DNA from 2 places in the Photorhabdus sp. RM323S genome. Region 2 is predicted to be linked to the other one. Evidence: predicted binding sites of a transcription regulator. Region 2 holds the regulator's gene; the other holds the start of a gene.
The links. The regulator CRP, encoded in region 2, controls carbon source genes, mostly activating them, when cyclic AMP is high. The targets are predictions, from matches to a motif close to ATGTGANNNNNNTCACAT.
Positions count from the first base shown of each region.

Region 1 (7,409 bases), on a different contig from region 2:
CGGTAAAGTCTTTATTTTCCCAATGGGTTGCAGAACCCGGCAAGATTTCACCATGCGGGCCAACGATTACAACACCTTCAAACAGATCGCGGGCCAAATGTGATTCAGGCACCCCTTCAATTTTATGCGGGTCCAGCGATTGCGGTTCAGCCCCGTTATTACGGACTAAAACCTGTTTATCAGCTAATTGAACACCCTCAGGCACTTTTGCAGCAAATACCTGGCTCGCCACGACCATACTTAGGACAGCACTGATGCTGACAGTAAGTAATTTATTCTTAGTTGTGTTTATCATCTTTTTCTACTCCAATTTTATATCGTCAGACTTTTTATCAGTCGACGGCCCAGAAATACGGGTCGGATTATCACCTGCATTCAAAAGGAACGATTTTATTTGCAGGGCCAGTAACTCTTTTGAGTAAAACTAATGTCTAGTTTTTTATCATATACAGTTGCTTAATATCCATATAATCTAATGGGTCTTTCCCTGAAAACCCTCCCACTGATGGGCTAACAAGCCGTACACTCACCCGGTAATAAACGGGAATCAATACCGAGTCCTTATCAAGTTGAAATTCAGCTTGTTGGTATAACTTCTTACGCGCAGCCGCATCTTTAGCGACTAATGCCTGCTCCAGATAGCCATCGAAATTTTTATTCTGGTAGAAAGCCGTGTTATTACTGCTATGTGAAAGCAACGTATTTAAAAATGCCGTAGGTTCATTGTAATCCGCACACCAAGTTGCTCTGGTAACCTCATAATTCCCTTGGTGGCGACTTTCGAGAGAAGTTTTCCATTCCTGATTCTGTAAAATCACATCAGCTCCCAGATTCTTTTTCCACATGGAAGCGGCGGCAATAGCCTGCTGTTTATTTTGATCAGATGTGTTGTATAACAATGTGAACTTTAGCGGATTCGCCTGATTAAAACCCGCCTGCGCCAGTAATTCTCTGGCTCGCTTATTACGCTGTTCCTGTGTCCAGCTAGCCCACTCTGGTTTAGAAAAATCACTACCACCGATAAACGTTGGCGTAAAACCATAAGCCGGTACTTGCCCCTGTCCCATAATTTTTCCCGCAATAATCTCCCGGTCGAGAGTTAACTTAACGGCTTCACGGACTCTTACATCAGTAAACGGGGGTTTATTATTGTTAATTTCGTAATAGAACGTACAGAGATAAGGGCTGACGCGCATTTGATCAGGGATCTCTTTTTTCATTTTCCGATACAGATCCGGAGGGATAGCGCTGTTGGTGATATTTATTTCTCCACTACGGTAGCGGTTAACACTACTGGTTTCAGATTGAAGTGGTAAAAGCGTCGCTTGCTCAATAATCGTTTTGCCGTTATTCCAGTATTGTGGATTACGTTCAATCACAATCCGCTCATTCACCACCCACTCTTTCAGCCGATACGCCCCATTGCCCACATAATTTTCTGGCAGAGTCCATTTATTACCCAATTTTTCAACCAGATCCTTTTTCACCGGTTTCATTGCCGTATGACTGAGCATATTGATGAAATAAGGCACGGGATGCGTCAGAGTCACCTGCAAACGATGATCATCCAGCGCTTTAACCCCCAACTGGTCAGGAGATTTTTTACCTTTCAGAACATCATCAATGTTTTCAACGTAAGCATATTGAAGATAACTGGCATAAGGTGAACCCACATGAGGATCAGCCAAACGTTGCCAGCTATACACAAAATCATTGGCCGTGACGGGAGTTCCATCACTCCATTTAGCATTATCACGCAGATAAAAAGTCCAGACCTTGTAATCCTGGTTTTCCCAATGGCTGGCAACACCGGGAACAGTTTCTCCCTCGGAGCCCGTACTGACTAATCCTTCCAAGAGGTTAAGAATAATGTTGGTTTCTGGCACACCTTCGACTTTATGTGGATCAAGTGACGCAACTTCTGAGCCATTATTGATAATAATCTGCTGTTTATCCGCAAGCTTCACCCCCTCTGGGACCTCAGCGGCAAACACGGGCGTAACAGGAAATACCGATAATAAAAATATACAGGAAACAAACTTATGTAATTTTAATTGTTTGATCTTCATTTTTTACCTCCAGTTTGGTGAACCTGCTCATTCATTTCGCATATATCCTGTAAGGGCCAGTACCTTCACATTATTTAGCTCAAAGTAACGGATTAAATATTAAAGGAGACTTATCATATCAATTGTTAAAATACCCTTCCCATATTGTACAAACCATCCTTAACAAACAACTTAATGCAATCTATTACATTAATTGACAAAACATCCAAAATAACACCGTAACTAACTGATACACATCATTTTATTTACATTTAGCTTAACTAAAATAGTAAACAAAGGTAGACCAGAGATGAAAATAAACATAATTTTAACAAATTGCAATCAATGCAAATTAAAAACCTACATTCATCACAAAACTACGATGGAAGCAACCAGTTACAGATTGCACTAGCAGACAAAAATAGTTTAGAAAAATATTGGGTTATTTGTATAAAATTCAGGGAATACCAGTAAAATAAGTGAGAAAAACCTATAAGACAGGCTTTATAATAAAAATGACAAGAATATTATAATTTATAATTTGACTTGAGAAGAACCTAACACATTTTATCGTCAATCGTATCAGAGTAACCCTGGGAATAATGCTCTGATCCCTGCCACAATCAGTTCGATCCCCAAAGACATCAATAGCAGCCCCATAATTCGGGTGATAACGTTAATGCCTGTTTGCCCAAGATATTTGACGACCAAGGGAGCTGATCGGAATAACAACCAGCAGCAAAAAGCAAACAATGCACTGGTTATCACCAGCCCAATAAAATTCTGCCATCCCTGATAGCGGGAACTCCAAACAATACAAGAGCTGATCGCCCCGGGGCCAGCCATTAACGGCAATGCCAGCGGCACAACACCAACACTCTCTCTAATGGCGGTTTCTGATTTTTCTTGCTTATTCTGTTTGTCTTCCCCAAGTTTACCGTTAATCATCGACATAGCGATTGTCACAACAAGGATCCCCCCGGCAATACGGAAAGAGTCAATGGAAATGCCAAACATCCGCAGTATCGAATCACCCAGCAGCAAAGCTGTCCATAAAATGATGGCAACAGAAATATTGGCAACAAAATTAGTTCTATTGCGGACGGCCTGAGCCTGGTAGTGAGTCATGCTGATAAAAACCGGCAAAATACCAACAGGATTGACGAGTGCAAACAGCCCAACAAAAAACTTAATATAACCAGAAAGATCCAACAGTAAATCACCCACTAATAACCCCCCTTGAGTTACACAGTGTTAACGAAAATATTTTCATATGATTACTTACCCAAAAATCATAGAAAACTTAATTTTTTCTTTACTTTATACGGATGACGTTCCGCTTTCCATCGGCTGAGACTCATTTTTCAATTTAAAATGTCTTATATAACAAATTGTTAACCCAATTTTTTCATTAGGTTAAAAACTCAACCTTACTAACACTTTTATCACTCAACTAACGATAATAATCACTCACCCAAGCTGAAAGGAGTCAGCTTGGGATTTATGTGATTAAGATCAATATCTATTTAATACCGAATGGTAATCTGTAGCCATCATAAAATCACCAAGCTAAATAGTCTAAAAAACCCTTATCCATTGATATTTAAGTATTTTTAATATTTTCCAGGAGTACTTCTCTATGACTGTAACTCATATTACTGAACTGAACGAGCTGATTGCTCGGGTTAAAAAAGCACAACGTGAATTTGCCAACTTTTCTCAGGAGCAAGTTGACAAGATCTTCCGTGCCGCGGCCCTTGCAGCAGCAGATGCACGCATCCCTTTAGCAAAATTAGCCGTGGCGGAATCAGGGATGGGGATTGTCGAAGATAAAGTGATCAAAAACCATTTCGCTTCCGAATACATCTATAACGCTTATAAAGATGAGAAAACCTGTGGCATTTTGTCCGAAGACAAAACATTCGGCACCATCACTATCGCCGAACCTATTGGCTTAATCTGCGGTATCGTGCCAACAACTAACCCAACATCCACCGCGATTTTTAAGGCGCTGATCAGCCTGAAAACCCGTAACGGTATTATTTTTTCACCCCATCCACGCGCTAAAAAAGCAACAAATAAAGCAGCTGAATTGGTTCTGTGTGCTGCGGTGGAAGCCGGTGCACCAAAAGATATTATTGGCTGGATTGATGAACCGTCTGTTGAACTTTCCAATGCATTGATGCACCACCAAGATATCAACCTGATCCTGGCGACCGGTGGCCCTGGTATGGTAACAGCAGCATACAGCTCTGGTAAGCCGGCAATCGGCGTTGGTGCGGGGAACACACCGGTCGTCATCGACGAATCAGCTGATATTAAACGCGCAGTCGCCTCTATTCTGATGTCCAAAACTTTCGACAACGGTGTTATCTGTGCTTCAGAACAGTCCGTTATCGTGGTGGATTCTGTTTATGATCAGGTGCGTAAACGTTTCTTTACTCATGGTGGTTATTTGTTACAAGGTAAGGAACTGAAAGCAGTTCAAGATATCATCCTGAAAAACGGTAACCTGAATGCGGAAATTGTTGGTCAACCCGCAACGAAAATTGCCGAAATGGCCGGCTTTCATGTTCCGGAAAGAACCAAGATCCTAATCGGAGAAGTCAATCTGATTGATAAAGCAGAACCCTTCGCCCACGAAAAACTGTCTCCATTACTCGCAATGTATCGTGGTAACAATTTTGAAGACGCGGTAGAGAAAGCGGAAAAACTGGTTGAAATGGGGGGGATTGGTCACACATCCTGCCTGTATACCGACCAGGACAATCAAGCGGCACGCATCAAATACTTTGGCGACAAAATGAAAACAGCCCGTATTCTGGTGAATACACCCGCTTCCCAGGGGGGTATCGGTGATCTCTATAATTTCAAACTTGCCCCATCTCTGACACTGGGCTGCGGTTCATGGGGAGGAAACTCTATCTCTGAAAACGTAGGGCCAAAACATCTCATCAACACCAAAACTGTGGCGAAAAGGGCAGAAAATATGCTGTGGCATAAACTTCCAAAATCAATTTACTTCCGCCGCGGTTCACTGCCTATCGCATTAGAGGAAGTCGCAACTGATGGCGCAAAACGTGCCTTCATCGTAACAGACCGTTTCTTATTCAATAATGGCTATGCTGACCAGGTCACTGATGTGCTGAAATCCCACGGGATAGAAACCGAAGTTTTCTTTGAAGTTGAAGCAGACCCTACCCTAAGCATTGTTCGTAAGGGTGCGGAACAAATGCACTCATTCAAACCAGATATCATTATTGCCTTGGGTGGTGGTTCTCCAATGGATGCCGCCAAAATTATGTGGGTGATGTATGAACACCCTGAAACGCATTTCGAAGAATTAGCCCTGCGGTTTATGGATATCCGTAAACGTATCTACCGATTCCCCAAAATGGGGATTAAAGCGAAAATGGTAGCGATTACCACAACTTCCGGTACAGGCTCTGAAGTGACACCCTTCGCCGTTGTCACTGATGATGCAACCGGTCAGAAATATCCACTGGCTGATTATGCTCTGACGCCGGATATGGCTATCGTTGATGCCAACCTGGTGATGAATCTGCCAAAATCACTGTGTGCTTTTGGTGGACTAGACGCAATCACCCATTCCCTGGAAGCTTACGTATCGGTCCTGGCAAACGAATACTCTGACGGACAAGCACTGCAAGCGCTAAAACTATTGAAAGAGTTCCTCCCAGCCAGCTATCACGAAGGCGCCACTAACCCAATCGCCCGTGAACGGGTTCATAATGCTGCAACTATTGCGGGTATTGCATTTGCTAATGCTTTCCTGGGAGTATGTCACTCTATGGCACATAAATTGGGTTCGGAGTTCCATATTCCACATGGCCTTGCTAACGCACTGCTGATTTGTAACGTTATCCGTTATAACGCTAACGATAACCCAACCAAACAGACTGCATTCAGCCAATATGACCGCCCGCAAGCCCGCCGTCGTTATGCTGAAATTGCGGATCATCTTGGTTTATCTGCGACCGGCGACCATACAGCAGCAAAAATCGAAAAACTGCTGGCATGGCTGGAAGAGATGAAATCGACACTGGGTATCCCAACATCTATCCGCGAAGCCGGTGTTCAGGAAGCTGACTTCCTGGCAAAAATTGATAAGTTGTCTGAAGATGCCTTCGACGACCAATGCACTGGCGCTAACCCACGCTACCCCCTGATTTCTGAGCTGAAACAATTACTGCTAGATTCATTCTATGGCCGTGAATTCACAGAAACAGAGGTAACGCCAGAACCTCCGGAAAAAACAGGCTGTTAACTGATGTAAACCACTTAAAAGGGGCAAATATAAGCCCCTTTAACTTTACCTCTGCCCCATTTTCCTCACGGTTAATCCAAGCTCTCAAACGGCCTCAGGAAGCTTTACAACAGACAACAGAATTATAAATTGTATACTTATCTTCGTCTTTCCTTAGCCTTACTGATAGCATCCATATAGTGCTTACGGCAAACAGACACATATTTCTCATTACCACCAATATCAACCTGTTCGCCATCATAAACGACCATACCTTCGCCATCAAAACGTAATACACGGCTTGCCTTGCGCCCACAATGGCAGATAGTTTTCAGCTCAACTAGCTTATCAGCCCACGCCAAAAGATACTGACTACCACTAAAAAGCTCTCCGCTGAAATCCGTTCTCAGCCCATAGCAAAGAACCGGAATATCATCGTAGTCAGTCACTTTACATAGCTGTTCAACCTGTGCTTTCGTGAGAAACTGACACTCATCAATCAGCACACAATGCACTTTTTCCCGCATATTTTCATTTCTAATTAACTCACCAATATCTGTCTGTTGGCTAAACAAAAGTGCATCAGCAGATAATCCAATCCGAGAACTGACTTTTCCTTTTTCAAACCGGGTGTCAATTTCTGCGGTAAAAATCAGCGTTCTCATCCCTCTCTCATTATAGTTATAAGAGGATTGCAACAGTGATGTCGATTTTCCGGCGTTCATTGCGGAGTAATAAAAATAAAGTTGAGCCATTGGCCCTGCCTCTTAACAAAATTTATAAAGCCATATAGTCAGATGAGTTTACCATAAACTTTAGTGGTGATTATCCATCTCAGTAAGCTTTACCGATTGATATACAGAAATATTTAGCTTAATGATGTCTTAATGATTCATGACCTTGATCACATCAAATGAGTAATAAAGCGCATTTAAACGACAAATGTTCATGTTTAAATTAAGAAATGAAAGCCAGACTGATTTGTTGCATATTGTATACAAATTAATAATGCGCGTGACTTACTCCCAGAAAATAGTCACAGAAAATCGACGATAACTCATGGATTAGTCATAAGTTTTTTTTAACTTAGTATT
Region 1 covers NZ_JBHFKZ010000009.1:65,443-72,851, forward strand. Annotated here, with positions in the region: gene oppA (oligopeptide ABC transporter substrate-binding protein OppA) at 1-295, opposite strand, end outside; gene ACGF7G_RS06550 (ABC transporter substrate-binding protein) at 432-2,069, opposite strand; gene ACGF7G_RS06555 (YchE family NAAT transporter) at 2,631-3,275, opposite strand; gene adhE (bifunctional acetaldehyde-CoA/alcohol dehydrogenase) at 3,688-6,336, shown strand; gene ACGF7G_RS06565 (thymidine kinase) at 6,474-7,070, opposite strand.
Region 1: the regulator CRP is predicted to act here: its motif matches at 3,552-3,569, upstream of adhE (bifunctional acetaldehyde-CoA/alcohol dehydrogenase).

Region 2 (7,409 bases):
AGAAGTGTTGGAAGAGTTAGCAGATAACCATGTGTTGCCGAAAGTGATTTTGGAGCATCGTGGCTTGGCAAAACTGAAATCCACTTACACAGATAAACTGCCACAGATGGTTCATCCGCTGACCAAACGGGTTCATACCTCTTATCATCAGGCGGTAACAGCGACTGGACGTCTCTCTTCGCGTGATCCCAATCTGCAAAATATTCCTGTCCGTAATGACGAGGGTCGCCGTATTCGTCAGGCATTTGTAGCACCCGAAGGTTACCGGATTATGGCTGCTGACTACTCCCAAATTGAGCTGCGGATTATGGCCCATTTATCTCAGGATCAAGGGCTGTTGAAGGCTTTTGCCGAAGGGCAAGATATTCACCGGGCAACGGCGGCAGAAGTCTTTGGTTTGCCACTGGAACAAGTCACCAGTGAACAGCGTCGTAGCGCCAAAGCGATTAACTTTGGTTTGATCTACGGTATGAGTGCATTTGGTCTTTCCCGCCAGTTAGGTATTCCACGCGGTGAAGCACAGCGCTACATGGATCGCTATTTTGAACGTTATCCGGGCGTATTGACATATATGGAGCGCACTCGTCAGCAAGCAGAAGAGCAGGGTTACGTTGAAACCTTGGATGGTCGTCGTCTTTATCTGCCAGATATCAAATCTCGCAATGGTATGCGCCGTAAGGCGGCTGAGCGTGAAGCCATTAACGCGCCGATGCAGGGAACTGCGGCGGATATCATCAAAAAAGCGATGATTGCCGTAGATGATTGGATTATCAGTGAAGAGCCGAAAGTTCGCATGATCATGCAAGTTCACGATGAACTGGTATTCGAGGTTCATGAGTCACAACTTGAATATACAGAACAGAAAGTTCGTGAATTGATGGAAAAAAGTATGGCGCTTGATGTTCCACTGAAAGTGGATGTGGGTATTGGTGACAATTGGGATCAGGCTCACTGATATGCCAGATTGATAAGCGATAGGTTGAGCCGAAGTATTTGGTTCAGCCTTTTTTTGAACGACTCACAATAACAACATTGTCTAATAGTTCTGCTAATCACAGTTACCATGTGCTCTGGTATTCTCATCTTCCCAAGCTTGTTGCACCGTTCGATGCATATTAGATCTAGATCGCATAAATATGTAATTAAACTACATTTAATGGTGTAAAAACAATCAAAACTCGCTGCTGAATCGAGATAGTCATTGAAAATAAATTACAAAAAGGCTTTTTCTGAGAAATAAAATAGGGTAGAGTGACTAACGTAGGGTACAGAGGTAAGATGTTCTATCTTTCAGACCTTTTACTTCACGTAATCGGATTTATAGCTGAATATTAGCTGCCCCAGTCAGTTTTGACTGGGGCATTTTTTCATTTGAATTTAACGGGTCGGAATAAAAAAGGCGGTATTAGCTATTGTTTTCAATTTGGGCGGTTGGTTGGCTGAACCACATGTCCAGTTTCTGTTGTAGTTTATCGATGCCGATTTTTTTCGGGGCGGAGAAATATTCCACTTGAATATCGCCATTGAGAGCGGCTAATTCTTCACGTACTTTATTCAACTGGCTTTTACGGGCACCAGATGCCAGTTTATCGGCTTTAGTCAGCAACACAATAACCGATACATGCATTGCTACCGCCCATTGGATCATTTGTTGATCAAGATCTTTCAGTGGATGACGGATATCCATCAACACTACCAGTCCAATCAGGCATTCACGTTTTTGCAGATATTCACCCAATGCTTTTTGCCATTTACGCTTCATCTCTTCTGGTACTTCGGCATAACCGTAACCGGGTAAGTCAACCAAGTGAATTCCTTCTTCCACTTCGAATAAATTGATGAGTTGTGTTCGGCCAGGTGTTTTGCTGGTACGGGCGAGGCTTTTCTGTTTCGTCAGGGCATTTAGCGCGCTGGATTTACCCGCGTTTGAACGACCAGCGAATGCGACTTCAATGCCCAGTTCTTGAGGCAGATGGCGAATATCAGGTGCGCTCATGATAAAACGAGTCATATGATAGTTGTGGTTTTTGATGGTCAAAATGATTATCTCCCTGAGAAATGCACTGAATATATGCCAAAGGAGATTATACCGATAGCCACTGTTGGTTGACAGGATTAAAAATAATGACCTATTTCTGATGGGTTAAGCCAAATTTGCTATTTTGCCGTCAATTACTGCCTTATTTGTGAAATAAAATCTGATCTATTGTGAGAGGATAAATTTTTATCCAAAGCACCAACCGATTGATAGCGTAAATGTAAGTAAATATTGAGCACTATGCTGAGGAGATTATTAGAATTGATTTCAGCTTGTGTTGTTGACCTTAATATATAGGAATCCAGAATGTTTAAACGTATTTTAGTAACGCTTGTAACTGCATGTTCTCTGAGCGCAATGGCACCTCTGGCTCTGGCTGCGGGTGAAACCCATGTGAAACTGGTGACAACAGAGGGTAATATTGAACTGGAATTAAATAGCCAGAAAGCGCCGATTACAACCAAAAACTTTATTGAATACGTCAATGAGGGCTATTATAACAACACAATTTTTCATCGGGTAATCCCTGGATTTATGGTTCAGGGGGGCGGTTTTACCAAAGATTTGCAGCAGAAAACGACTAAAGAAGCCATTAAAAATGAAGCGGATAACGGGCTGCGTAATTTACGCGGAACGATTTCTATGGCGCGTACCGCAGATAAAGACAGTGCTACTAGTCAATTCTTTATCAACGTAGCAGATAATGCTTTCCTTGATCATGGTCAGCGTGACTTTGGCTATGCCGTATTTGGTAAGGTCGTAAAAGGTATGGATGTTGTAGATAAAATTTCTCAAGTAAAAACTGAAAATGTTGGCCCCTATCAGAATGTGCCGGTGAAACCCGTGGTTATCCTATCTGCTAAGATTATTCCTTAACTTTCTTCTGAGACATTAATGATCAACTGCGATTATGGCAGTTTGGTCTCTTGGTGAATTTTCATCTGATTAACAATTCGGGCCTTTATTTAATGCAGGCCCGTTTTACAGTTATTCATACAGCTTCTTGGTGAATTCTTTATTTTCTTCGGTTCGTGGATAATATCTGTTTTTGTAGCACTTCTTCTCTTTACTCTCGCAGTGAACACCATTACTCAAAGTGTAAGATGTAAGATCAATATCTTTCCCGTCACCAATCTCTTCTTTCAGATGTTTCGAGGCTTTTTTTCCTAAATACCTTTCGGTGAGTTTTAGCGATAAACCTTGCTGATCAGCGCAGTATTTTCCTTTTTTATCACAAATAACCCCTTTTTCTGGGAAGAAAATATTTGCAGCTTTAGTTGCAGCCAGCGCGGGGAAGGACAGCAAAAAAAGAGATGCTATAATCAGTTTTGTCTTCATAACAATTACCTTACTTATTGAATATCAAAAAGAGCCTATGTTTTGTAGCGGTATGAGAGTAAGTTGATGGAGGAAAAAGTAGCCATTGATTTTGTTACACTATGCTGCAAGTGCTTATGTGCTATGATAGCCGCCCCGTTGTCGTTAGGCCGTTTTACCTGAAATCATGTTGTTCATGATAAACAAATTGCAGGATTGGCAGGACAACAAATACAGCGATAAAAATGGGTAGGATAGACTCCTATGTTATTAATAATAGATAACTATGATTCTTTTACGTATAACTTATATCAATATTTTTGTGAATTGGGAACAGATGTTTTAGTCAAGCGCAATGATGAATTACAGCTTGAAGATATTGAGCGATTGGCACCGACTCATCTGGTTATTTCCCCAGGCCCATGTACCCCAAATGAAGCAGGCATTTCTCTGGCTGCGATTTCTCATTTTTCGGATAAATTGCCGATCCTTGGTGTTTGCCTTGGGCATCAGGCAATTGGGCAGGCATTCGGTGCCAGTGTGGTAAAAGCCAGGGAGGTGATGCATGGGAAAACTTCTGCTATTCATCATAATCAGCAAGGTGTGTTCAAAGGGCTTAACCGGCCATTAACGGTTACCCGTTACCATTCATTGGTGATTGCCGCAGAGACTTTACCAGCAGTATTTGAAGTTACTGCATGGAGTCAGCATAACGGCAATGTCGATGAGATCATGGGAATTCGTCATCGTACTTTGCCCTTAGAAGGTGTGCAGTTCCATCCTGAAAGTATTCTCAGTGAGCAAGGGCATCAGCTACTGAGTAACTTCCTTAGATATTAACCAGATACCAATAATTTCTTCAATTATTCATCTTTTTCATTTGCCCATTTTTGATTTTTTATGCATATTCAATGATTATAATTTCACTTTTGAATGGCGTATATATAAAAAACGGGTGGGGAAATGATGGAGCGTGCCGCAGTAAACAGAAATACATACGATCAAGTCATGTTGCCAATTTATTCACCGGCACAGTTTATACCGGTGAAAGGGCAAGGTAGTCGTGTATGGGATCAGCAAGGGAAAGAGTATATTGATTTTGCTGGTGGTATTGCTGTTATGGCTTTGGGACATTGCCATCCTGCGCTAGTGGATGTTCTAAAGCAGCAAGGAGAGAAACTTTGGCATATCAGTAACATTTTCACCAGTGAACCAGCTTTGATACTCGCGCAGAAACTGATTGATGCAACTTTTGCGGAGCGGGTATTTTTTGCCAACTCCGGAGCGGAAGCGAATGAAGCCGCATTTAAGCTGGCGCGTCACTATGCCATTACCCGTTACCATCCCTATAAAACCAAAATTATCGCATTCCATCAGGGGTTTCATGGTCGTACCCTGTTTACAGTCTCTGTTGGTGGTCAACCAAAATACGCTGATGGTTTTGGGCCAAAACCCGCCGATATTATTCATGTGCCTTTTAATGACTTGGATGCAGTCAAGGCAGTCATGGATGACCATACTTGCGCTGTTGTATTAGAACCTGTTCAGGGTGAAGGGGGCGTCACACCGGCGACACCGGCATTTATTCATGGGTTGCGTGAGCTTTGCGATCAGCATCAGGTACTGCTGGTATTTGATGAAGTGCAAAGTGGGATGGGGCGTACCGGCAAGTTATTTTCTTATATGTATTATGATGTTGTGCCGGACATTATCACCACCGCGAAAGCATTGGGAAATGGTTTCCCGGTCAGCGCTATGCTGACTACAGCGAATATTGCTTCGGTGATGGCGCTGGGAACTCACGGCACAACTTATGGTGGTAATCCGTTGGCTTGTGCGGTGGCAAATATCGCTTTTGACATTATCAATACGCCAGAGGTCTTGGAGGGTGTTGAAAAACGCCATCATTTGATTGTGAATTTTCTGAACGATATCAATCAGCAATATTCGATATTTGGTGAAATCCGTGGCAAGGGGTTGCTGATTGGTGCGGAACTAAAAGCGCCGTATCAGGGGAAATCTAAAGAGATCCTGCAACTGGCGGCTGAAAATGGTCTGATGTTGTTGAGTGCCGGGGGGGATGTACTGCGTTTCACGCCTTCGTTGATTATCGGTGAAGAAGAGATAACCCGGGGAATGGAACGGCTGGAGAAAGCAATTAGCCAGTTGGTGTAAAGTAAGTACAAGAGAAATCAGCGCAGGATAATGCGCTGATTAATTAGGTGTTAACGGGTACCGTAAACAACGATTGTTTTGCCGTGTGCGGAGATCAGGTTTTGGTCTTCCAGCATTTTTAGAATACGGCCAACCGTTTCACGGGAACAGCCAACAATCTGACCAATTTCCTGACGAGTGATTTTGATTTGCATTCCATCCGGGTGAGTCATTGCATCGGGTTGTTTCGCCAGATTCAGTAAAGTCTGAGCAATCCGGCCGGTCACATCCAGGAAAGCCAGGTTACCGACTTTCTCAGAAGTTGTTTGCAAACGGCTTGCCATTTGGGCAGATAAACGCATTAAAATATCCGGGTTTACCTGAATCAGTTGGCGGAATTTTTTATAGGAAATTTCCGCTACTTCACAGGCGCTTTTGGCCCGTACCCAGGCTGTACGCTCTTGTCCTTCTTCAAATAATCCAAGTTCGCCAATGAAATCTCCCTGGTTTAAATAGGAGAGGATCATCTCTTTGCCTTCTTCATCTTTAATCAAAACCGCAACAGAACCTTTTACGATGTAGTAAAGCGTCTCTGCTTTTTCGCCTTGATGAATAAGCGTGCTTTTGGATGGATATTTATGAATATGGCAGTGTGACAAAAACCATTCAAGAGTGGGGTCTGTTTGTGGCTTGCCGAGAACCATTCGCTTCATCCTCTGTTGTTATCGCTGCCTAAATAACACGAGAACCTAAAAGTTTCTCGTCAGGCTGGCTTAAAAGACACTAGCTTAACATATTAGTTTGCTGAAAAACCGACAGGTGAGGGTTTTATATAGGTTATCTGAAATTCGAAACTTGAGTATTGATCTTAACCCACATATACCCAGACCTGCTTCTGTTTTTAACACAGGAAAAGGTTTCTGTCTTGTCTTGTATTGTTTCAGCATAATAAACCGCTCATTAGATTGCCAGTTTAATACTGAAAGAGTAGGCTTTGATGCAAAAAATGACTTAAGAGGTACTTATGCAAGCGCGGGTAAAATGGGTTGAAGGGTTGTCTCTTTTGGGGGAGTCATCTTCAGGCCATCAGATAATGATGGATGGAAATGCTGGCGATAAGGCACCAAGCCCAATGGAAATGGTATTAATGGCAGTTGGCGGTTGCAGCACGATTGATGTTATTTCTATTTTGCAGAAAGGCAGATATGACATAAAAGATTGTGAAGTGAAATTAACTTCCCACCGTCGTGAAGAGGCGCCACGCTTGTTTACTTCTATTAATCTGCATTTTATTGTTACCGGCAAGGATTTAACAGAGAAAGCGGTTGAACGCGCCGTCACGCTTTCTGCTGAGAAATATTGTTCTGTTTCGTTGATGCTGGGTAAATCAGTTGAACTTACCCACAGCTTTGAAATTAAAGAGACAGAGTAAGATATTATTTCCTGATTGAAAAATAACGACAGGTAACTAATATCAGTTACCTGTTTTTTTAACTGAATAATATAAGAAGTGAATTCAAACGCTGGGTTTTCTGGATTTATCCCAGGTTTTAATCAACAAATCTTTTCCCCTTCCAGTAATCGCTGTACCAATGGCGTCATAATTAATTCCATTGCCAGCCCCATTTTTCCACCGGGAACTACGATGGTATTAATACTTGAAACAAATGAACCTTGTAACATTGATAAAAGGTACGGGAAATCAATTTGAGTAAGATCACGGAAGCGGATGACGATAAAACTCTCATCCAGTGATGGAATGGCTTTGGCTGAAAAGGGATTGGATGTATCAACTGTCGGCACGCGTTGGAAGTTGATATGTGTTCGTGAAAATTGGGGAGTAATGTAGTTAATATAATCATCCATAGAACGAACAACGGAATCCATCACGGCTTCCTGT
Region 2 covers NZ_JBHFKZ010000028.1:24,838-32,246, reverse strand. Annotated here, with positions in the region: gene polA (DNA polymerase I) at 1-955, shown strand, start outside; gene yihA (ribosome biogenesis GTP-binding protein YihA/YsxC) at 1,406-2,038, opposite strand; gene ppiA (peptidylprolyl isomerase A) at 2,345-2,914, shown strand; gene ACGF7G_RS12865 (YcgJ family protein) at 3,026-3,376, opposite strand; gene ACGF7G_RS12860 (aminodeoxychorismate synthase component II) at 3,620-4,195, shown strand; gene ACGF7G_RS12855 (aspartate aminotransferase family protein) at 4,319-5,530, shown strand; gene crp (cAMP-activated global transcriptional regulator CRP) at 5,581-6,213, opposite strand; gene ACGF7G_RS12845 (OsmC family protein) at 6,534-6,941, shown strand; gene ACGF7G_RS12840 (phosphoribulokinase) at 7,064-7,409, opposite strand, start outside.